Regions from separate parts of the Bacillus sp. 1NLA3E genome, predicted to be linked through region 3. Evidence: predicted binding sites of a transcription regulator. Region 3 holds the regulator's gene; each other region holds the start of a gene.
The links. Region 3 encodes NrdR, which represses ribonucleotide reductase genes. Its sites were predicted from a motif close to AACACNATATATNGTGTT; they were not measured.

Region 1 (8,333 bases), 310 kb from region 3:
AGGATCAAGCACTGATTTTTGAGTCAAGCACACCAGGCCGCATTGGTTATAGTCTGCCGGAAATGGATATCCCAGTTGTTGATTTAGCTGAATTGATCCCAGTAGGATATTTGCGTGAGAAAGAGCCGGAACTTCCAGAAGTTTCAGAGCTTGATATAATGCGTCATTATACTGCACTCTCAAGACGAAATCATGGGCTCGATTCAGGATTTTACCCCCTTGGTTCTTGTACAATGAAATATAATCCAAAGATTAACGAGTCGGTTGCAAGGTTTAACGGCTTCGCCCACCTACACCCTCTTCAAGATGAAAGCTCAGTTCAAGGAGCACTTGAGCTTCTATATGACCTGCAACAGCATTTAAAAGAGATTACGGGGATGGATGAGGTGACTCTCCAACCAGCAGCAGGTGCTCACGGGGAATGGACAGGGTTAATGTTGATTCGTGCCTTCCATGAAGCCAATGGGGATCTAAAACGGACTAAAGTAATTATCCCTGATTCGGCGCATGGAACAAATCCTGCATCAGCTACGGTTGCGGGGCTTGAAACCATTACGGTGAAATCGAATGAAAAGGGTCTTGTTGACCTCGAAGATTTAAAACGGGTAGTTGGTGAAGACACAGCTGCCTTAATGTTGACAAATCCAAACACACTTGGATTGTTTGAAGAGAATATATTAGAGGTAGCCACAATTGTTCATGATGCAGGTGGAAAGCTTTATTATGACGGCGCTAATCTAAATGCGGTCTTATCAAAAGCACGACCAGGAGATATGGGTTTTGATGTTGTTCATTTGAATTTGCACAAAACTTTTACTGGCCCACATGGTGGTGGAGGACCTGGTTCAGGTCCAGTTGGGGTGAAGACAGAGCTGATTCCGTTTTTGCCGAAGCCTCTTATTGATAAGCATGGAGACGAATATGTCCTAGATTATAATCGTCCACAATCAATCGGGCGTGTGAAACCGTATTATGGGAACTTTGGAATTAATGTTCGTGCCTACACCTATATTCGCTCAATGGGCCCAGACGGTCTGAAGGCGGTAACTGAATATGCGGTGTTAAATGCAAATTATATGATGAGGCGGCTCGCAACCTATTATGATTTGCCGTTTGATAAGCATTGTAAGCATGAATTCGTATTAAGCGGAAGCCGCCAGAAAAAGCTCGGTGTTCGCACACTTGATATTGCCAAACGACTGCTTGATTTTGGCTATCATCCACCAACGATTTATTTTCCATTAAACGTCGAAGAATGTATCATGATTGAACCGACGGAAACAGAATCGAAGGAAACGTTAGATGCTTTTATAGATGCGATGATTCAAATCGCTATAGAAGCTGAGGAAACTCCAGAAATCGTTCAAGAGGCTCCGCACACGACGGTTGTCGGTCGGATGGATGAGGCTTTGGCAGCCCGTAAGCCGGTATTAAGGTATCAAAAGCAGTGATTATATATTTAAAGAAGAAATGGTAATAAAACAGGAGACCTTCCCATCAATGCGGGAAGGTCTCATTTTTTTAAAAATAATCATCGAGGATGAGTCCAATGGCTGATAATAAATTTAAAACAGAGCGGAACAATATATCACAAAGTAACTAAAGGGAATGATATTTATGAAAAGGCTTGTTTTTTCTCTATTAATGATTTTTGCGTTGTTTGCTCCAACTCGAGTTTTGGGAGTACAAAAAGTGCCAATCCTTGTTTATCATTCGATCGATGCGTTCAACGGCCATGGTTCTAGAGAGTTGTATGTGACACCAGAAAACTTTTTAAAACAAATCCTGTATTTAAAAAATCACGGTTATACTTTATTAACATTTGAGAATTGGCAGGATATCAACAAGGTGGAGAAACCTGTTTTTATTACCATCGATGATGGATATAAAAATAATGAGAACGTTTTTGCCATTTTTCAAAAGGTAAAGGATGAACGGTTTAACCCAAGAGCGACCCTCTTTGTGATTTCAGATTTTATTGGAAAGCAAAATAGATTATCAAAATTGGAATTGAAAAGGATGGTCGATTCAGGTATGTTTTCGATTCAGTCTCATACTGCGACACATCTAGATTTAACAAAAAATCCAGATTTTGAAAATGAGTTAAAGGGTTCAAAAGAAAAAATTCAAAAGATTACAGGGAGGCCGGTTATCGCACTTAGTTATCCATATGGGAATTATAATAATCGTGTCATTTCCGAAACGAAAAAGTATTATCAATTTGGACTTACTACTACACCAAGTTTATTTTCAAAAAAGGGAATCGAAAACGAAAATTTCTTCCTCCCACGAATCTATGTAAAATATTCAACAACGCTAGACGACTTTGCTAACATTGTAAAATGATTAATTTTTATTAGAAAATAAAAAGCACTCTCTTATTTAATTAGAAAGTGCCCTTTTTTATTTAGTGAGAACCAGAGGTATTTATGCTTTTTAAATGTTTTTCTTCAATTTTTTTCTCGATTCTTTCCATTTCGAAAGGGTTCGTTTCGATTTCTAACCTGTTTTGATTAACGAGTTGTTGAAAGTTTTTGCGATTTCTTCTTTTCATTGTCATTTCCCTCTTTAATTTACATCATAACAGTAGTGTTAATGATGTGAACGGGTGAAATATTACAATTTTTCGAACACTTAAAAAAGGCAATAGTTTCATCAGTTCTTAACAACAACCGTTAACATTGCGTTTCATAAAAATAGGCTGTATTAAAGCTCAATGCTGATTTTTTGCACAATGTTGATTGGAGTGGAAGGCACGAAGACTCCTGCGGGAGTAGCGGGACAGGTGAGACCCCACAGGCGCTTAAGCGCCGAGGAGGCTCACCGCCCGCCCCGCGGAAAGCGAGTGCCTGGAACGGAAATCAACATTCTTGTTTAACAGAGCCTATAAAATAAAAGGCTGATCGATGGATCAGCCTTTTGGTTAAAAGATCATTGTTATTTTGCTTTTACTTTACCTGTCCAAAGTTTGAACCCGCCTTTTAGATGCGATAGTTCTTTGTAGCCTCTTCTATATAAGAATTGAGCTGCGCGCCCACTTCGCATGCCACTTTGACAATACAAGTATACAGGTTTATCTGGGCGAATTTCCTTCATACGCATTTTCATTTGCGAAAGAGGGATGTTTCTAGCTCCAAGAATATGCCCTGCTTCAAATTCATTCGGTTCACGAACATCAATCAATTGTGCTTTCCGATAACCAGCACGAAATTCTTCTTCTGTCAGGGTTTTAACAATTTTTCGCTGATAGAGCCATGTGAAGACAGAGTAAATTAAAAAAGCTCCGGTAATGATTAGAAGGAAATATAGTGTATCCAATGTTCCTGCTCCTTTCAAGCTTTCATAAGCCAACTTATATTATATAAGGCGAACCACTTAAGAGTAAAGGGAATCCCAAAAAAACTTTGCGGAAAATGAACCAAAATCGTCTTGTTTTGTTTTTAGCAAATGTTTGCTAGAATGTTACCATTGACAGTTTATTAACATAAAGAAGAGGTTTTTGTATGAAAAAAGAAAAAGAAGTTTGGCGTTTCATTGATTCAGGTGATTGCTCACCATCTTTTAATATGGCTTTAGATGAGGTACTTTTACAATGGCATAGTGAAGGGAAAATCCCACCAACTATCCGGTTCTATGGCTGGAATCCTGCGACTTTATCGATTGGTTATTTTCAAAAGGTGGGCAGGGAGATTGATATGGATTCAGTAAAAAAACATGATCTTGGATTTGTCCGCCGTCCAACTGGTGGGCGTGGTGTCCTTCATGAACATGAGCTAACATATAGTGTTATTGTCTCCGAAGATCATCCGCAAATGCCCAAAACGGTTACAGAGGCGTATCGTGTCATTTCTGAAGGCATCTTAAAGGGGTTTCATCACTTAGGACTTGAAGCGTATTTTGCAGTTCCAAAGACGGAGGATGAAAGAGATTCCTTAAAAAATCCACGATCTGCTGTTTGTTTTGATGCCCCAAGTTGGTATGAACTAGTTGTTGAAGGACTGAAAGTTGCTGGGAGTGCTCAAACAAGGCAAAAAGGTGTCATCCTTCAGCATGGTTCAATCCTTTTGGACCTTGATGAGGATAAACTTTTTAGTTTATTCCAGTACCCAAGTGAGCGAGTGAAAGAACGGATGCAAATGGCTTTTAAAAATAAAGCAGTTGCCATTAATGATATTAGCCCTCGGCGGATTACTCTCTCTGAAGCGAAGGAAGCGTTTAGAAAGGGTTTTATCGAAGGGTTAAATATTGAACTCGAGCCATATCAGCTTTCCGCTGAAGAATTAGAGGTTGTAAATAAGCTTGCACAAGTCCGGTATGAAAATGATAAATGGAATTATAAACGTTAAAAAAAGGCGAGGAATCGCTTTTTTATTTTGAATGATAATATTTTCTGATAAAGGAAAGTGCAACCTTCAAATTTTGTTGAAATTTCTCTTTTTATGAGGAATTCCCTAGTATTTCTCTCATATTCTCCATTTTATACTTATTTTTATGTTTGACAAAATAATGATTTGTAAGCTTCAACACAATATGTAGTAGTGTCGAAAATATTCACAATACTATATGTTGAATTAAACCTTTGATTATGATAACTTTAGATTTAACAAACAACTAGATTTACAAATGGTTCTATTATTTTCTTATTAAGAGAAAAAGTAGGACAATTTTTTTGAAGGAGATGTGATCATGTCTGTTGTGCTACCCCAAAAATTGAATATGAACATTGAAAGATTGAACGAGGATATCCGATTATTTCCACAGGTTCATCCGATTACTCCCGATATGAAGATTACGCATAAAGGGGTATCAAAGCTGGTAATGCTGGATCGGTATACGTTTAAAGATACTGAGAAAATTACCTTAACAACTGGAGATTTCGTCGTTCTAACGATTAAAGAAGACCCAAAATTCCCAGCACGCGGACTTGGTTTCATTCTTGATATTGATTGGGAAAGTAAATCTGCAAAAGTTTTGGTAGATGAGGAATTCCGTGGGGTCCTTGATGATCCTGAAGAAGCTGCAACTGGTGTGATCAAGCGACCACTTGACGTAATTGAGAAGCCGCTCGAGGTATTTTATGAGCAGATTGCAAAACGGAATGCAACTGGGCTTGCTTCTGTTGAAAAGACAGATGAAAAGCGGAAAGAATGGTTTGATAAGTTCTATCAAGAGCTTGTGAATTTGAACTTTATTCCGGCTGGTCGTGTTCTTTATGGAGCAGGTGCAGAAACAGAAGTTACGTTCTTTAACTGTTACGTTATGCCATTTGTACCGGATTCTCGTGAAGGAATTTCTGAACACCGTAAACAGGTAATGGAAATCATGAGCCGTGGTGGTGGGGTTGGAACAAATGGTTCAACTTTACGTCCACGAAACACACTGGCAAAAGGTGTAAATGGAAAATCATCTGGATCAGTTTCATGGTTAGATGATATTGCTAAGTTGACGCATCTAGTTGAACAAGGTGGATCAAGACGTGGTGCTCAGATGATTATGCAATCGGACTGGCATCCTGACATTATTGAATTTATTATTTCTAAAATGCAAAATCCAAGAATTTTGCGCTTTTTGATTGAAAATACAAAAGATGAAATGATTAAAAAATTAGCAAAAGATAAATTAAAATTCACTCCATTAACTGAGCAAGAAAACGCGATGTACCAAGGAATTGTAAATTACAAAAGCATTCCTGGTTATGGTGGATTCAGCCAACAGATTATCGCTGACGCTGAAGAAAAGCTTCGCATCGGTGGAACTTACAGTGTTCATAACTCTGAATTCTTAACAGGAGCAAATATTTCCGTTTGCTTAACTAAAGAATTTATGACTGCCGTAGAAAATGACGGTGAATACGAGCTTCGCTTCCCAGATGTTGAAAGCTATGATTCGGAAGGCATGAAGATTTACAATGAAGAATGGCACAAAGTTGGCGACGTTCGTGAATGGGAAAAACTCGGCTACAAAGTGCGCACCTACAAGAAAATTAGAGCAAAAGAGCTTTGGAATCTAATCAATATTTGTTCAACATATTCAGCAGAACCAGGTATTTTCTTTATCGACAACGCTAACGAAATGACCAATGCCCAGGCGTACGGTCAAAAGGTTGTAGCAACGAATCCGTGTGGGGAGCAACCACTCGCACCTTATTCTGTCTGTAATCTTGCAGCAGTAAATTTAGCTGAAATGGCAGATAAGCAAACTAAAACAGTTAATTATGAAAAACTAATCCGTACGGTTGAAGTTGGAGTCAGGATGCAAGATAACGTAATTGAAGCAACTCCATACTTCCTTGACGAAAATAAAACGCAAGCACTTGGAGAGCGCCGTGTTGGACTTGGTGTAATGGGTTTACATGACCTACTTATCTATTGTGAAACAGAGTACGGTTCTGAGGCCGGAAACAAGTTGGTCGATAAAGTGTTTGAAACAATCGCAACAACTGCATATAGGACATCAGTAGAACTTGCAAAAGAAAAGGGTAGCTTCCCATTCTTACAAGGAAACTCCCAAGCAGATACGAATCGTCTACGGGATGCATTCATTCACACAGGCTTCCTGAAAAAAATGCCTGAAGACATTCGTAATTCGATCTTAGAATATGGTATTCGTAATTCACACTTACTGACTGTTGCTCCCACAGGATCTACTGGGACAATGGTTGGGGTATCCACAGGATTGGAACCATATTTTTCCTTTTCTTATTACCGAAGTGGTCGACTCGGTAAATTTATTGAAGTTAAGGCAGAAATCGTTCAAGAATATTTGGATCAACATCCGGAGGCAGATCCTGAAAGCCTTCCAAACTGGTTTGTCGCAGCGATGGAGCTTGCACCTGAAGCCCATGCTGACGTACAGTGTATCATCCAGCGCTGGATTGACAGTTCCATTAGTAAAACAGTTAATGCGCCAAAGGGCTACAGCGTAGAACAAGTTGAAAAATTATATGAGCGTTTATACAAAGGCGGTGCTAAAGGTGGTACCGTATATGTTGACGGTTCACGTGACAGCCAAGTATTAACATTAACAGCCGAAGAAAATAGCTTTGAAGAATCAAAAACAATTTTCAAAGAAAAAGCAAAACAACACGTTGTTCTTGTGGATACTATTAGTGAACTTCGCTCAACAAATATGACAATCGGATCTGAAGTCGGCAACACTTGTCCTGTCTGTCGTAAAGGTCAAATAGAAGAAATGGGCGGTTGCAATACCTGTACGAATTGTGGCGCGCAATTAAAATGCGGTTTGTAAACTAATATGCAAAAGAGGATGGGAATAACTTTTCCCTCCTCTTTTTTTTGTTTTCCGGCTGTTTTGCTCATACTAGAAAAATGCACTCACTAATGAAGAAAAGAGGAAAAAAATGGAGCCATTTATCCCTCAGCTTGTCTATATTGAGCCGCAAGCATTAGAGTACCCAATTGGAAGAGAACTGAAAGAGAAATTCACCAAAATGGGATTAGAAATTCGTGAAACCACCTCACATAATCAGATTCGTGGTATTCCTGGTGATAATGAGTTACAACAATATCGAAACGCCAAGTCCACACTTGTAGTGGGTGTTAGGAGAACGTTAAAATTTGATACATCTAAGCCGTCGGCAGAATATGCGATCCCGCTTGCCACTGGATGCATGGGTCACTGTCATTATTGTTACTTACAGACCACACTCGGTAGCAAACCATACATCCGGACCTACGTCAATTTAGACGATATTTTTGCTCAAGCTCAAAAATATATGGATGAAAGAAAACCAGAAATTACTCGATTTGAAGCAGCATGTACATCCGATATTGTGGGGATAGACCATTTAACTCATTCGTTGAAAAAAACTATAGAGTTTTTTGGACAATCAGAGTTGGGAAAATTACGGTTTGTTACAAAATTTCATCATGTCGACCATTTGTTGGATGCAAAGCATAATGGAAAAACACGTTTTAGATTTAGTGTGAATTCCAGGTATGTCATCAAGAATTTCGAACCGGGAACTTCTTCCTTCGATGAAAGGCTTGAAGGGGCTAGAAAGGTTGCCCACGCTGGGTATCCCCTTGGTTTTATCGTTGCCCCAATCTATATGCATGAAGGCTGGCAGGAAGGCTATTACGAGCTTTTTGATCGGCTAAGTCATGCTTTACAAGGAGTGGACTTGAAGGGGTTAACCTTTGAACTAATTCAGCATCGTTTTACAAAGCCAGCGAAAAGGGTCATTGAAAAAAGATACCCGAAGACTAAGCTAGAGATGGATGAGGAAAAGCGAAAATATAAATGGGGTAGATATGGAATTGGAAAATATGTTTATCCAACAGCCGAAGCCCAGGATCTTGATCAGACACTAC
Region 2 (8,333 bases), 1.7 Mb from region 3:
AAATTTTGAAAGGTCTATATCCCCAAACAAATCTTTATAACCATAATTCAATAATTCTTTGTTCTTTTGGTCAATTTCTTTCTTTACATCAGGAGCGTTCTCTGTGTATATACTTTTAATAAAATTAAACACTTCAGGGTACTTTTGGAATAAATCGAATTTGAGTATTGCAATCTGTCTGTACCTATTAAAAATGTCTTTTTCGCTCCAATCCACTTTTGCGAGAATCTCCCCCATTACAATCCCCATAAAATGGTTATATAGAAATAAGTACAAATCCTTTTTATTATTAAAATAGTGGAACAATAATCCTTTAGAGATTCCTGCTTCTTTTACAATCTCATTAGTAGAAGCATTTTGATAACCTTTTTGCGCAAATTCTTTTAAAGCAGCATTTAAGATTCGATCTTGCTTTTCTGGATTTAGATTTAGAAATTTAGAAAACAACAGATTCACCTCCATCGAAAAACTTATTTGCCAACTCTTATTTATCATTTGACCCCTTTGGTCAATTTGATTATAGTTCCGTTGACTAGGTTGGTCAATAGGCTAATAATATTATTTTTTCCGTAAACTAAACAACGAAAAAAGCCCATCCATTTTAGTAATAGGATGCGCTTTTTTGGTGCCGCTTATTTTAATTGGTCTATGTTGCATTAATAATGCTGTTCATTAACATTCTCTGGTTTAACCTTTCAGTTACACTTTATTTTCGTACAATAACGTTTGTCCTTCAAATAGACTTTTCTTCACGTCAATAATCCGTTGGTTACTACTACCTTTATATAAAAGACCTAAATCCCGCTTAGCTAACTCAAATTGCCCGTCAACTAGGACATCGACTTGGGTCAACAATTTCAGGTGGCTTGGGTCGGTAAGCAAGGTTTCAAACCTATAGCCTGTATAACACCAAATATTTTTCCCCTCATGTTTTAAAGTTGCAGCTAACGGTGCCACTTCATCACTTTGAAGAAAGGGTTCCCCCCCGCTTAATGTAACCTGAGTCAGTTCATTTTGGATTATCTCCGAAAAAATCTCTTCCTTTGTCATGTCAGTGCCATTCTCCATTTTCCATGATTGAGGATTGTGACAACCAGTGCAGTGATGAGGACATCCCGCAAAAAAGACGACACTTCGAAACCCTTCACCATCAACAATACTATCATGAATAATGTTCATCACTTTCAACCGAAATCACCTCTTTATTTTCAAAAAAAGATCAACCCCATATTTAGTTGGAAAAAGTGTTGGCCTAAAACGACCAACACTTTTTTGTTAATGGTGATGAACTCTATCTCGTTCTTCACTGCGTTTACTGCTATTCCATTTATCCAAACTTCCAACCAAATAACCTGTGATGCGACGAATCCGCTCGATCTTAGACTCTTCATGATTCCCACATTTTGGACATTCATTCTCGATGATTCCTTTATGATTGCAATCTAAGCAACGATCAACCGGATGATTGATACTTCCATAGCCCACGCCATATTTTTGCATTGCCTTGACAATTGTATCTAATGCATCGATATTTTTGCTTGCGTCCCCGTCAAGCTCAATGTAGGTTATGTGTCCTGCATTGGTTAGTTCATGGTATGGAGCTTCAATCCTAATTTTGTCTACTGCTTTAATTTTGTAATAGACAGGAACATGGAAACTATTTGTGAAATATTCGCGGTCGGTTACACCCGGTATCACTCCATGCTTGGCCTTTGCCTTCTTTAATGCCTTACCTGCGAATGATTCAGCTGGAGTAGCCAATAAGGTGTAATTTAAATCGTATTCCTCAGTGGCGGAATCCATTTTTCCACGCATGTATTTAATAATGTCATAGCCCAATTGAGCCGCTTCTTCACTTTCACCGTGGTGTTTGCCGGTAAGCTGAACTAAAGCTTCTGCCAAACCAACAAAGCCGACAGAAAGGGTCCCTTGCTTAAGAATTTCATCAAGCTTCTGATAGGGATTAAGCATCTCACCGTTCCACCATATTCCTTGTCCATAAAGGAACTTGAAATGAGAAGCCGTTTTTTGTGCTTGATAGAGATAGCGTTCGTATAATTGTTTATTGGTTAAATCAATATAATGGTCAAGCTTCCCGAAGAAATCCATCACTCCATCAGACTCAATGGCCAGTAACGGCAGGTTAATCGTTGAAAAAGAAAGATTTCCTCTACCTACTGGAGTTTCTTTGCCATGGACGTTAGAAATGGTACGCGTTCTGCATCCCATTGTTGCAATCTCTGACTGTGGCGTGCCATCATAATATTTCAAATTAAACGGTGCATCCAGGAACACATAGTTCGGGAATAACCGTTTTGATGTTGTTTCTAAGGATAGTCGATAAAGATCATAGTTCGGGTCGCCTTCATGGAAGTTCACCCCGTTTTTCACTTTGAACACAATGATTGGGAAAATCGGAGTTTCTCCCCCACCTAATCCACCTTGCGTCGCTAGAAGGAGATTTTTGGTAACCATTCTGCCTTCTCTTGAAGTATCAGTTCCTAAGTTTACCGAAATGAATGGTACTTGTCCCCCACCACGGCTATGCATCGAATTACTATTATGTATAAATGCCTCACACGATTGGAATACCTCTTGATCAGTTAATTCCCACGCTTTTTCCTCGATGATTTCCTCTTCCATTTCTCCAACCATTAACTCTTGAATCATCTTTTTCTTTTTTTCAAACGTCATCCGAACATATGGCGCTAAATCGTAATCTAAAGTAGGGATTGATTGCCCACCATGTTGGTTGTTTTGATTTGACTGAAAAATAATACTTGTTAAAGCTAAAGCACTTGTAATGCTCTTCGGTTCTCTCATATGTCCATGCCCGGTATTAAACCCACCCTTTAGGACTTTTGCTAAAGGGATTTGGCTGCAAGTTGTCGTACCACTGGCGTAAAAATCCAAATCATGGATATGCATATATCCGTCCAAATAGGCTTGTTTGACATCTTCAGAAAGTAGATTGTCTACTACATATGATTTGGCAGACGCTGAAGCAAACAACAACATCATCCCCATCGGTGACAAGCCATCTACGTTAGCATTTTCCTGAACTAAATCTTTGTTACTACTGTTTACAATCTCTTTAAACTCTTCATAAAGCTTTGATTTCATAGTTTTTCCCCTTTTGGTAAAAACCCTATATTTAGTACTACGAAAATAATATTATCACAACATATGGTGTTTAAATGTGAAAAATTCATTTAGTTTTTGTGACATTTTGGAAATTAATCCAAAATTATTTTATAAAATTATTGATTTTTTCCAAAGGTAAAATAACATGACTGGTCATCATCTGGAAGATTCATGGACATTATTCCAAAAAAAGTGCCTGACCCCCTCCATGTTAACGCATTAATGCGTCGGGGGTCAGGCACTATTAAGTATATTAACGCATTAATGTGCTGAGGTTAGGTGCTTTCAATTTTTGTTGATGCTTGGAAATTGGATGGTGAATGTTGTGCCTTTTCCGGGTTCACTTTTGACCTTTATTTTGCCCTTCATTGCTTGGATGAGTTGGAAGGAAATCGTTAGACCTACCCCAGTTCCTTTTTCCTTGGTGGTATAAAACGGTGTTCCCAATTTATTAAGTTGGCTTTTTGTCATTCCTTTTCCACTATCCATAATTTCAATAGAGACTATCCCATTCTTTTCAATTGTATCCACTGAAAGAACCCCTCCAGCATCCATTGCTTCTATCCCATTCTTGATAATATTGACTAAAACCTGCTTCATTTCGTTACTATTTCCTTTTATGTGTAGTGAATCTTGAATATTAGTCTTGATCGTGATGTTCTGTATATTGGAATAAGATGTCATGAGTGCAATGGTCTTCTTAACCTCATCTGAGATATTTATAGAAGTCAGTTCCTCAGTATTTGGTTTCGCTAACGACAAGTAATCATTGATGATTGATTGTGCATGATCCAGCTCACTTAAAGCAATTTCGATATAATTTTTCTGTGTGCTTTTCAAATTTTCGTCATCGATCAATAGTTGTAAAAAACCTCGAACTGATGTCAAAGGGTTCCTCACCTCATGAGCAACGGAGGCTGCTAGTTGACTGATTATATTAAATTTTTCATCCCTATGTAATTTCTTACGAATTTCAATTTGTTGATTGACATTTTCGATGACAAACACAACCATCATCAGGCAAATCCAAGTAATACTATAAAAAATAAACATAAAGCGAATTTGCTGTATTTGATTCGTTTTAAAAAGAGTGAGCATCACAATAAACGTGTTAGCCCAAAATATTAAACTGACAAACCAAAGTTTCCCCTTTTTTTGGTATGATTCAATTTTTTTTGCTAAAAAAATTAGAATAATACTTGAAATAGAATAATTGATCAAAACAACATAAAACCCATTCCCACCTATAATAAATCGATAGGTTAACAGGATTAACACGTTAATTAAACCCGGAATCGTTCCACCATAAACAAAAGAAATAATAAAGGGAATGATTCTAAAATCATATATATATCCCTCAGAAAATTTGATTGGGTAAGACATCGTCAGAACTATGATGATCAATAACATGATAGTCAATTTCCAGTTTAGCTTTCGGTGTTCCCGGTTTTTTTCATTAAAAAACAAATAATAAACAAAAATAGGGAAAAGTACGATTAGAACTTGATATATAACAACCTCATAATCAATTACCATACAAATAATCCCCCAAAATAGTAGTGGAGAAATAGAATCATTAGAACATTTAACTTCTCTTAAAATATTATATTATAAAAGCGGATACTATTCTCGTTATTTTCTAAAAATTTCAAATACCACGAATTTAATAATAACCTTTCATTAGTTATTTTCGACTTCCCATCCATTCAATTTTAGTTGACAAAAGTATAAAAAAATCGCCATAAACCAACTATGTGGATCATGACGATTTATAATATAAGCGCTTTCTACTCATGCTAAAGCTTCAATTCAACCACATGTTCTTTTCCATCATCCTGCAACTCTACAAATGACCCATCTGAAATAGGGAGTTGCTCTCCGTCCATTGTTAGGTTCCTTTCACCATTCCCTCCATTTATTACATTAATCAAATAACTTGTTTTACCGAAGCGATAGGTGACTGAAAATCCTGGCCAATCATTTGGAATCCGCGGATCGATATGTAGCTGGTTTTCCCGCCGCCTAATGCCGAGAATCCACTCAATCCCCGCTTGATATAACCAGCCCGAAGCGCCAGTATACCATGTCCATCCTGCATGTCCTTGCTTAGGCTCTGCTGTATACACATCTGCAGCAAGCACGTACGGTTCACCGGTATACTTCATCACTTCACGATCCGTTCGAGTATGCGTCATTGGGTTGAGCATGCAGAACATTTCCAACGCTTTGTCCCCTTGACCAAGCTGGCACCAGGCGATAATACTCCAAATAACACCATGAGTATATTGCGCTCCATTTTCACGGAGTCCTGGTGGATATCCTTGGATATACCCTGGACTTGGATCTGTTTCATCAAACGGTGGCGTTAATAGTCGAATGACGGAAAGATCTCTCTCAACTAACTCGCGATCGAACGAATTCATCGCTTGAATGGCACGCTCTTTTGGAGCGGCACCTGAGATGACGGACCATGATTGGGCGATAGCATCAATTCGGCACTCCTGATTTTGAATCGAGCCCAGCCAGTTTCCTCCGTCTGTAAAAGCCCGACGGTACCACTGGCCATCCCAGCCATGCTCATTGAGAGAGTCGGTTAATTTCTCGCGATTTTTCGTAAATTCTTCTACTCTTTCCTGATCTCCGCTCTTTTTACAAAGCTCTGCAAACCGGTTCAACACGTCGCAAATAAACCAGCCTAACCAAACACTTTCCCCCCGCCCTTTAACACCAACGAGATTCATACCATCGTTCCAATCTCCGACTCCAATGAGCGGTAATCCGTGCTCGCCAATCCGACCGAGAGCCCGATCGATTGCCCATAAACAATGTTCATACACTGTTCCAGTTTCAGAAGCTTGTTTTGTTTCTTCATATCGTTCATGTTCACCCTCACCAAGTGGTTCGCTATGGAGAAAAGGTGCCACTTCATCCAAAATTGTCCGATCACCTGTATGCTCTATGTATCGAGAAACAGCATATGGCAACCACAATAAATCATCGGAAAATGTCGTTCGTATTCCTCGTTCAGTCTCTTCATGCCACCAATGCTGGACGTCCCCTTCTAAATATTGATGGGACGCATGGAGAATAATCTGCTCTCTTGTTTTTTCAGGCATCGTGTGCAAAAGCGACAGGGAATCCTGCAATTGATCGCGGAATCCAAAAGCTCCTCCAGCTTGATAAAAAGCAGTCCTAGCCCAGATTCGACAAGCTAAGGACTGATACAACAACCAACCGTTCAAGAGAATATTTGTTTCTTGGGACGGAGTTGAAACCTGAATCTGATCCAAATGGTGACTCCAAAACTCACCTACCTCTTGCAAAGCTTGCTCACAAACAGAGGATTGTCTATATTTCTTGACTAAATTCAATACAGCATCATTCGAACCTTCGCAACCTAACAAAATATAGACGACTTTTTCTTCCTCTGGCATAAGCGTGAGTTTACTTTGAATCGCACCACAGGAATCGTAATTAGTTCCAGTTCGACGCGATAATCCAACACGGTCCATTGCCGCAGGACGTTCCATGCTACCATTTCGCCCGATAAATTCATCCCTGTCCGATGTCCACGATATGTCTGATAAATAATCAGAATCCTCCTTAGGTTCCCCTTGAGGATATATCCCCAAGAATGCAGTGGCATCTCGAAATGTCTCTTGATATGAATTACGCGCTGTCATGACCCGTTCTGACTCTAGCCATTCCGTTACAATATAAGGCGCATTTGCTTGACGCTGTACACCCAACACCCATTCAGCGTAATAGGTCAAAGAGATTGTTCGTTGAACAGGTGACTTATTTTGCAGCTTTAATCTGATAATCTTCACAGGATCTTCAAGTGGAACATATACCAGCATTTCATGTTTGATGCCATTTCTTTCGTGGTCAAATCGCGAGAATCCTCTGCCATGCGTTATTTTGTATGGCTCTTGCGAATGGACGGCAGATGGGGCAACTGACCACACTTCACCACTCTCTTCATCTCGAAGGTAAGCCGTTTCCGTGGATGGATCCAACACTGGATCGTTTGACCAAGGGGTCAGCTTGCATTCGCGGCTATTTCGCCACCAAGTGTACCCTGTTCCCATTTCTGAAATAAGACAGCCGAAGTTGGGATTGGCGAGAACGTTAATCCACGGTGCAGGCAAATGATTACCGTTTTTGATGATAATCCGATACTCTTTACCATCAGGTGAAAATCCGCCCCAACCGTTGAAAAATAGCCAATCTTTGGTTTCATCCACCATTGTCTGTTCTAAATGACCCTGTTGATCATCAGAAGGTAAACCCAGATTTAATTTTTCAGGCAATGGTACGGCTTCTTGTCCTTTTTCTCGAGGCATTCGCAATTGTGAGGAGAAACTTGCCCCGCCTGCACGGAGCTCAACCCGAGCAACCGTCATCAACAAGACCTTATCCTCCTCTGGCAATTGATTAGCGGCAATCACATATACACCTGACATTTCTGCACCAAAGCGATCAATGCCCTGTTCAGCTGCCCGCCTTAGTGCTTCCTGTAAATGTTGCTGATAACCTTCCTCAGACCCGTTAAGGAGAACAAGATCGAATAACAGACCTAGGCGCCGTAGGTATTCATGTCCAGTTAACATCTTGACAACAAACGGCATATGACTTTGATCTTCAATGTGCACTAGCACAATTGGTCGATCTCCTGACACCCCATGGCTCCAAAGTCCTGACTGACCTTTTGAATTAGTCAATATTGCGGTTCTACGTTCCTTCCGTAGCGGAGGGGTATACAATACATAACCTGCTAATTTTTGAAAGTTGATCGCTTCCCAGTTATTCAAATGCAAATGTCTAAGTTCAATTTGACCACGATTCCAAGCCATCTGAAATGCCCTTTCAATTGACTGATCGGGAGCAAATTTTCCGATAATCTCAATAGCTCCTTCTTTCGTATCACTTACAGAAGTTACGGCGAATAATTGCATTTGCTTACCGGGTTCAATACAAATTCGCCGCCTCATTACAAATGCTGGGTCTGCCACCGAACCTACCTTCCCACGTAGACGAGAATAAATTCCTTGAGGTTCAGAGAGTCGATAACCTCGTCCGATAAAGCTTGATCTGTCTGTTTCAAATTCCACTGATCCTAGTGCTTCACCGTCTACCATAAGCGAATGTGCCGACCACAATGTATGATCCTTCGCCTCGCGAGGTCT
Region 3 (8,333 bases):
TTGGGCTTAAGCGAACTTCTTTAGTCGTAATAATCTTTTGATTTTTACGTGCTTCTTTTTCCTTCTTTTGTTGCTCGAATCTAAATTTTCCGTAGTCCATAATACGGCCTACCGGAGGCTTTGCATTCGGTGCAACTAAAACGAGATCAAGATTGACGCGCGCTGCAATCTCAAGCGCTTCAATTTTTGACTTAATCCCTAATTGCTCGCCATTCTGGTCAATAAGACGAACTTCACGGGCACGAATACCCTCGTTTAACAACATGTCTTTGCTAATAGTTGGACACCTCCAAGTTATTTTCACGAATACAAAGTTTGGATCAAGAATCTTTAAGAAGGCGTCAATAATCCGAATCTCACCTTTTGATATGACTCAGAGTTGAAGCGGCAGTCCTAAAAACCGCATTTTTTGCATATAAAAAAGTGTGGGTGAACACACCCACACTACGAAAACGAAATAAATTAGTTTCACGTAACCCTATCAACTACACTAAATGCGTCAATCAGGTGAGAAGCGGGTGCTTCTTCTTTTTCTCAAACTGTATTCAATTACTTGAGTTACTATATCACAAAGAATGATAGTGTGTCAAACAAGTTTTTAACAACAAAGAGAATCTTAACAAAATTAGCGAAGTTTTGCAAGAGTTTTTTTACAATACGCTAAATGGTAAGAAACACCATTAGTGGTTTACTTCAGCCTTTATATTCGCCAAAAATTGTTCAAATGAGACTGTTTCGGAATTTTGCTCACCATATTTGCGAACATTAACAGATTTAGTCTCAACTTCTTTGTCACCAACAACAAGCATATAAGGGATTTTTTGCATTTGCGCTTCGCGAATTTTATAGCCGATTTTCTCGTTACGATCGTCTAATTCAACACGGAACCCTTGTGACTTCAGCTGCTCTAGAACCTCTTTTGCATAATCAAAATGGACATCAGGAGAAACAGGTATGACTTGGACTTGGACTGGCGCCAACCATGTTGGGAATGCCCCTTTGTATTCCTCAATTAAGAAGGCAACAAAACGTTCCATTGTCGACACAACCCCGCGGTGAATAACGACTGGACGATGCTGTTTCCCGTCTTCTCCAACATAAGTAAGGTCAAAACGTTCCGGTAATAAGAAATCAAGCTGCACAGTAGACAAAGTCTCATCCTTACCAAGCGCTGTTTTCACCTGAACGTCAAGCTTTGGACCATAGAAAGCGGCTTCGCCTTCTGCTTCATAATAATCTAGACCTAAATCATCCATCGCGTCTTTTAACATGCTTTGCGCTTTCTCCCACATTGCATCATCATCAAAATACTTTTCAGTGTCTTGCGGGTCGCGATAGGATAAGCGGAAGGAATAGTCGTTAAGATCGAAATCCTTATACACTTCTAAAATAAGGTTAACCACTCGTTTGAACTCATCCTTGATTTGATCAGGGCGGACAAACGTATGAGCGTCATTTAACGTCATACCCCGTACACGCTGTAGACCTGATAAGGCACCGGACATTTCATAGCGATGCATCGTGCCAAGCTCAGCAATCCGAATCGGCAGTTCACGGTAGCTGTGCATGCTGTCTTTATAAACCATCATATGGTGCGGGCAGTTCATTGGACGTAGGACAAGTTGTTCATTGTCCATATCCATAACCGGGAACATATCCTCCTGGTAGTGGTCCCAATGCCCAGATGTTTTATATAACTCTACACTTGCCATGATTGGAGTATAGACGTGATCATAACCCAAGCTAACTTCCTTATCGACGATATAACGCTCAATAATCCGGCGAATGGTAGCGCCCTTTGGAAGCCACAATGGTAAACCTTGGCCAACCTTTTGGGACGTAGTGAATAAATTTAATTCTTTACCAATCTTCCGATGATCACGTTCTTTTGCTTCCTCTAGAAGTCTAAGGTGCTCAGCAAGATCCTCTTTTTTGTAAAAAGCTGTTCCATAGATACGTTGAAGCATTTTATTATCACTGTTACCGCGCCAGTATGCACCGGCAATGCTCAATAATTTAAACTCTTTAATTTTTCCAGTTGTTGGAACATGAACACCCCGACAAAGATCAAAGAATTCTCCCTGCTTGTAAAGCGTAACCGACTCATCTGCAGGAATCGCTTCAATTAATTCCAGCTTATATTCATCATCAATCCCTTTAAAAATCTGGACTGCTTCATCACGGCTTACTTCTTGACGAACAATTTCGATGTTTTCATTGACGATTTTTGTCATTTCTTTTTCGATTAGTGGTAGGTCTTCTGCCGTTAATGATTCGTCAAGGTCAACATCATAATAAAAGCCACCTTCGATTACGGGACCAACACCAAGTTTTACATTTTTATATAAACGTTTAATTGCTTGGGCCATTAAGTGAGCAGTACTATGTCGAAGTACTTCTAAAGCATCCTGATGTTCTGGAGTAACGATTTCAATTGCTCCATCTTCTTCAATCTGACGACGAAGATCATACATAATCCCGTTCAGCTTACCAGCAATGGCTTTCTTTCTTAGCCCCGGGCTTATCGATGCAGCAATTTCTTCTGTTGTCGTTCCTTTTGGAAACTCCTTTACTGATCCATCTGGAAACGAAATTTTTACAACGTCTGCCATTGTTTTTTCCTCCTTAAAAATGAAAATAAAAAAAACCCGTCCCTATAGAAGGGACGAGTTTGTTAACACGTGGTTCCACCCTAGTTCACATTTTTCCGCAAAATAAAGCCAAATAGAAGCGAAAAAAACGACTTTGGTACTGGTAACGGTAGCTCCGTCAGCTATTACTAGTGAAAAGTTAGCTAAACAAGCCTGATTCACATTCACAGCTAAAGTTCAAAGGTGGTAAGCATTCCATTCGTGCTGGGAAGTTTTCAGCCTTGCCTCCCCTCTCTAGAAACCGTAAAAGAATACCCTTGTCCTTATCATCACAAAAAATTATTTGAGTTATTATGTACGTTATTATAGTGTGTCATTTCAGGAAAATCAAGGGATTCTTTATTTATTTCCGAAAGATAAAGCTGTTGCCTCTCTTGAAACCGTGAAACACTTTCGATGAAGACCCTTTCCTCAAAAATGTTTTGGATCGTTCGAATAAGTGGTTGGTCCGGATCTTTAGAATATAAAAAAATGAATTGGGGAGCGATTGATAAAAGTGGGGCAATTGTCGTTGAATCCACATACACAGGATGGTTAAACAAAAGCTTTCTATCAATCATTTTTGTTAATTCAATCCGTTTTATTTCCGAAAAATGTTCATTAAAAAACATCACTTCCTCATCAATCAATAAATGAAGACTGTTTTTCTGGGCCGACCGACTAGAGATAAAATCCCTTAATGTTTGAATAAACATCTGATATTCCTGTTCCATTTTATATTCATCTATGGAAAGCTCCACATACTTCTCGAGCCTGTTGATAAACGGACGTAAGCGAAAGGTGACAAAGGAATCAAAGGAAAATGAAATCTTCTTTTTCATAACTTGATTAATAGCTTGTTTAAGAAGATTTTTTTCACCAGCATCCTTTAAAAATACAGTTAGTTCCGTTCGTTCCCCTTCTAAAATAGAATGGATAATTTCAAGTATTTGTTGGATTTCTTCCTCATCCGTATAAAAATAACGGTCAGTAATGAGAGTACGAAACCAATCATCACATTTAGTATGCAGAATAAAATGATAAAAGACCTTTTTTATTTCGTGGAAAGATGGTTCTGTTAAAGTTTCTGTTAAAATTTTTACTATATGACGATCTTCATCAAGAAGAATATGATTGTCAGGCTGAGAGGACACGCTCTTTTTAATTTGCTGATAAAAAGCGGTAGTATCCTCTATTCGTTGAAAATGGATTTCAATCAACCAAATCCCCCCTTTTTTTGAAATCTCTAATTCTATGTATATGGGGGAGAGTCATAAAATAGAAGTATTCCTAGAGAAAGGCAAAGTAAAAAATAAGCCAGCGAATTTTTTCGCTGGCTAAACTTTATATTCGACGGTTAGGTCCATCAATTGGAACGGAATCCGCTAAGTATTTGATTCTTTCCATGATCCTGCGGGCCTTCATTTTTTCTTCCTCACCGCGCTGGCTATAAGTTAAATGATGCTCAAGCTCTTGAAAATCAAAATTAGAAGTGAAAAATGTCGGTAAATTCTCTTGCATGCGATACTGTAAAATCGGTCCCAATACTTCATCTCTTGTCCAACTCGACATCGATTCAGCGCCCAAATCATCAAGCATTAATACTTGCTGTTTTTTTAAGGTTTCAATCTTCTCATTTAGGGTCGAATTAGCAATCGAGTTTTTCAATTCGCGAAGCAACTCTGGAACATAAACGATCATTGATGGCACTTTTTTTGCTGCTAATTCATTGGCAATCGCTCCTAAAAGAAATGATTTACCAACTCCAAATTGTCCGTAAAAGTACAAACCCTTTTGCTTTATACTAGCTGTATAATTAGCAACAAATGAAGTGGCTTTATCAAGTGCCTCTTCACGACCAGGTGTATTTTCGCGAATATCAATATTTTCGAAAGTTACATGTAATAAATCCTTAGGAAAATGCATACTTTTAATGAGTTTTTCATTTTTTCTTTTCTCATCGTACATAATTTGCTGAGGACAACGGTCATATTGGATATCAATCGAATTAGCTCTGATTACAAGCTCAGGATAATAACCTTTAATTAAATTCTCACATCCATCGAGGCTTGAACAATTTTGACAATCCTTACTTTGGGTGGAATACTCATAGAGCTTCGTTAAGCCTTTTTCAATCATTTCATTTGTAATTTCATGACTGTGCTCGGCTAAGAACGCACGCACATACGGGTTATTTATAATTTCACGTCGCTTTTGCTGATAGCGCTTTTGAAAATTTTCATTACCGCCCAGTTTTTTTAAAGTTTTATTAATATTTTCCATATTTTATCCTTCACCCCCTATTTCCTTAAATTCTTAATTTTTTCCTCTAATGCCCGTTTTCGGGTTTCAAAATCTGAATCTTTATTGTTAACGTCCTTTTGTTTGACTTCTTGTTTATTACTCTCTTCATTAAACCAATCAGGCAGCAATTCGGTCCGGATTGGTTTTTTCGAAGTTTTTTTCTTATTTTTATTTTCACCAGAAGCCCATTGTTGATATTGTTTATGTTCATTTAAAGCAAGCTCCATGGCTGCTTTAACGGTTTTTACCTCTTTTCGGGCCCAGTGACTAGCTAATTTTTCAACATATCCCTTTGTAAGCTTCATATCCATCTTTAGCATAACATAATGGATGAGAACGTTAATAACTCCTGGTAAAAGCTTTTGATTAAACATAACATCCTCAATGATTTTTATATCCGCATTGGATGCCTCTGCACCGCCCGCTAAATCACTTAAAAACTTTAATGGTGAGGTAGTGTCAAAATAATGGATCAACTTATCTTCCTGCGTTTGTGGTTCAATAGTTTTTGATTGGTATAATGGCGGATGAGTCCGTTCTATAAGGGAAGGAAGCGAATCTTGGTAGTTAAACTGATACCAATCACGTGCTGATTTCCGTAGCTCTTCCAAGTTAATCTCGTCATGCTCAGTCATCGCACTAAGGACAATATTTTTCATTTGAATGGCATCAATTTCATATAAAAAGCCAAGATTGCTTATAGCTTCTTTTACCTTTTTAGTAAGAGCCTTCTTCGGAACAAGGGATTCTGATAACCCAGTTTCCAATAACTCAAAATTAAAGGTATTTTGTTCAATTTGAATTCCACTGTTCTCTTTGCGACCAATAAATTCTTGTCTTTCACCCTCCGCTAGTTCTTCTGCTGTTTCTTGGTTAGATTTCAATGCATTTGGTGAGGCGGAGGCGTATATGTCCTGAAAGGCCTTTGTAACATTTTGGTATCCTTCGTGTGCGACAGTCTTTTGATCACTGAAAAATCGTTTGAGTCTGGCAAATTGTTTTTTTCCAATTTTGCGGTACAAATATATATTTAGCATTCCGTCTAAAAAAAATTGTGCAGGAGTTAGTGGAGGTTGAAGCTGATAAATGAAAGCTCTCTCCCCACCTTCATTTCGAACATAGGTGGTAATAAGCCCCATTCCTTCCAATCTGAGCCTTGCTTCATATATTTCCTTTAAATTCAAGCCCATAATTGTCATTAAACCATGATGGGAACTTGGTTCAGACCAAAGCCGGTTTTCCTCAAGCTCGGCCCATAATGTCATATATAAACTAAAGCTAGTCGTACCAATTAACGGTTGATACAAGAAAGTCATGACTTTCCGATCAAAATCATGTATCAATCCGTTTACCGAGACAACATAACGATCAATTGGGATAAGCTCTTGCCAATGTTGGGCCATAACAACCAAACCTTTCATAAGAAAAGCGCAAGCGCCCGTTCAGCGACGTATGGACTGGAGCACACCGCCTGAGATAAAGGAAACACGGAGAGCAAAGCGATCCGATGTTGACTTATCGTAGGGAGGTGGGTGAAGTCCACTAGTCGCTGGGCGCTGGAGCTAGACAGTTCACTAAGATAAAAGTACATATTTTCTTTATTTTAAAAAAAGAGCTAAAAAGCTTTTTAGCTCATGTTATATTTCCTTTTTTATTAGTTCTTTTAATTCCTCAATAAATACATTGATGTCTTTAAATTGGCGATAAACTGAAGCGAAGCGGACATATGCTACTTCATCAATTTTTGCTAGCCTGTCCATTACCATTTCACCAATCATGTCACTCTTAATTTCTGAAACTCCTTGATTCCGAAGTTCTTTTTCAACCTCTTGGGTAATATCTTGGAGTTCCTTTAAGGCTACAGGGCGTTTTTCGCACGCTTTTATTAGTCCCCTTAAAATCTTCTCTCGATTAAATTCTTCTCTTGTTCCTTCTTTTTTTACAACAATAAGAGGAATTTCTTCAACTTTTTCAAATGTAGTAAATCGATAACCACATTGTTCACATTCACGTCTCCGGCGAATCGCTTTTCCATCATCAACAGGACGTGAATCGAGAACTCGAGTATTATGATATTGGCATGAAGGGCATTTCATTGTCAGCTCTCCAATTCCTATAGTTATTTTTACTGATTAACCTCAATTAAAGTTTCTCTATACCTATCTTATAAAAAAGACGGGGTAAGGACAAGTACATGTCAAAGAAAAGCGAGTTCTAATTGTTAAGCGACTTGCGTAGATAGTAAACTAGGAAACTATTTATTGAATTTAAAATTAGACTGTATTAAAGCTCAATGTTGATTGGAGTGGAAGGCGCGAAGACTCCTGCGGGAGCAGCGGGACAGGTGAGACCCCACAGGCGCTTAAGCGCCGAGGAGGCTCACCGCCCGCCCCTAAGGTGCGCGAGTGCCTGGAACGGAAATCAACATTCTAATTTAACAGAGCCAAAAATAAAAAAGAATAAAAAAAAACTGCTTACTGATCGCTCAGATAAACAGTTAGTTGAGTATTTGAAAAGTTAATTTAAATCATCCAACTTTAACTGCTGGGCAATTTTCCATAACTTTTGCAACATGCTTTAATAAGTCAACTACTCGGCAAGAATAACCCCATTCGTTATCATACCATGCAAGGACTTTTACCTTGTTGTTACCAATAACCATGGTAGATAAACCATCAATTATTGCCGAATGTTCATTTGTATTAAAGTCAACGGAAACCAATGGTTCTTCCGTAATGTCTAGAATTCCATTTAGCTGTCCGTTAGCAGCCGCATAAAATGCTGAATTTACTTCATCTACTGTTACATCTTGTTTTAAGTCCACAACTAAATCCACCAAAGAAACATTTGGTGTTGGGACACGCAATGACATTCCGTGTAACTTACCTGCTAATTGTGGTAAAACCAATGACAATGCTTTTGCAGCACCGGTTGTTGTAGGAATAATCGATTGTCCACATGCACGAGCACGTCGCAAATCTTTATGTGGATTATCAATATTTTTTTGGTCATTTGTGTAGGCATGGACCGTTGTCATTAATCCATTAATTATTCCAAATTGCTCATCAAGCACTTTTACTACGGGTGCTAAACAATTGGTTGTGCACGATGCATTTGAAATGATATCGTGTTGTTCAATATCCAATTTATCATCATTTACACCCATTACAATTGTAATATCTTCATTTTTTCCTGGAGCTGTAATGATAACCTTTTTAGCTCCTGCATCTAAATGAAGACTTGCCTGATCCCGTGAGTTGAATTTACCAGTTGCTTCAATCACGATATCAATGCCTAAATCCCCCCAAGGTAATTCTTTTGGGTCTCGGCTTGCAAATAATTGAACACGCTTACCATTCACAATAATAGAATCATCGTTAGGGATAACCTCACCTGGGA

Region 1: B1NLA3E_RS16220 (vitamin B12-dependent ribonucleotide reductase) is a predicted target of NrdR. The motif match lies at 4,523-4,540, and genes of this name have one in related genera.
Region 2: B1NLA3E_RS03105 (anaerobic ribonucleoside triphosphate reductase) is a predicted target of NrdR. The motif match lies at 3,177-3,194, and genes of this name have one in related genera.

The regions. Positions count from the first base shown of each region.
Region 1 is NC_021171.1:3,386,436-3,394,768, reverse strand. Features, by position in the region: gene gcvPB (aminomethyl-transferring glycine dehydrogenase subunit GcvPB) at 1-1,451, shown strand, start outside; gene B1NLA3E_RS16235 (polysaccharide deacetylase family protein) at 1,618-2,346, shown strand; gene B1NLA3E_RS24225 (FbpB family small basic protein) at 2,408-2,554, opposite strand; gene B1NLA3E_RS16230 (rhodanese-like domain-containing protein) at 2,938-3,318, opposite strand; gene B1NLA3E_RS16225 (lipoate--protein ligase family protein) at 3,504-4,346, shown strand; gene B1NLA3E_RS16220 (vitamin B12-dependent ribonucleotide reductase) at 4,687-7,248, shown strand; gene splB (spore photoproduct lyase) at 7,361-8,333, shown strand, end outside.
Region 2 is NC_021171.1:621,466-629,798, reverse strand. Features, by position in the region: gene B1NLA3E_RS03115 (TetR/AcrR family transcriptional regulator) at 1-456, opposite strand, end outside; gene nrdG (anaerobic ribonucleoside-triphosphate reductase activating protein) at 700-1,188, opposite strand; gene B1NLA3E_RS03105 (anaerobic ribonucleoside triphosphate reductase) at 1,276-3,123, opposite strand; gene B1NLA3E_RS03100 (ATP-binding protein) at 3,430-4,680, opposite strand; gene B1NLA3E_RS03095 (GH36-type glycosyl hydrolase domain-containing protein) at 4,941-8,333, opposite strand, start outside.
Region 3 is NC_021171.1:3,692,642-3,700,974, forward strand. Features, by position in the region: gene infC (translation initiation factor IF-3) at 1-265, opposite strand, end outside; ribosomal protein L20 leader region at 412-536, opposite strand; gene thrS (threonine--tRNA ligase) at 681-2,612, opposite strand; gene ytxC (putative sporulation protein YtxC) at 2,921-3,850, opposite strand; gene dnaI (primosomal protein DnaI) at 3,975-4,913, opposite strand; gene B1NLA3E_RS17725 (replication initiation and membrane attachment family protein) at 4,931-6,337, opposite strand; gene nrdR (transcriptional regulator NrdR) at 6,572-7,030, opposite strand; gene B1NLA3E_RS17735 (glyceraldehyde-3-phosphate dehydrogenase) at 7,462-8,333, opposite strand, start outside.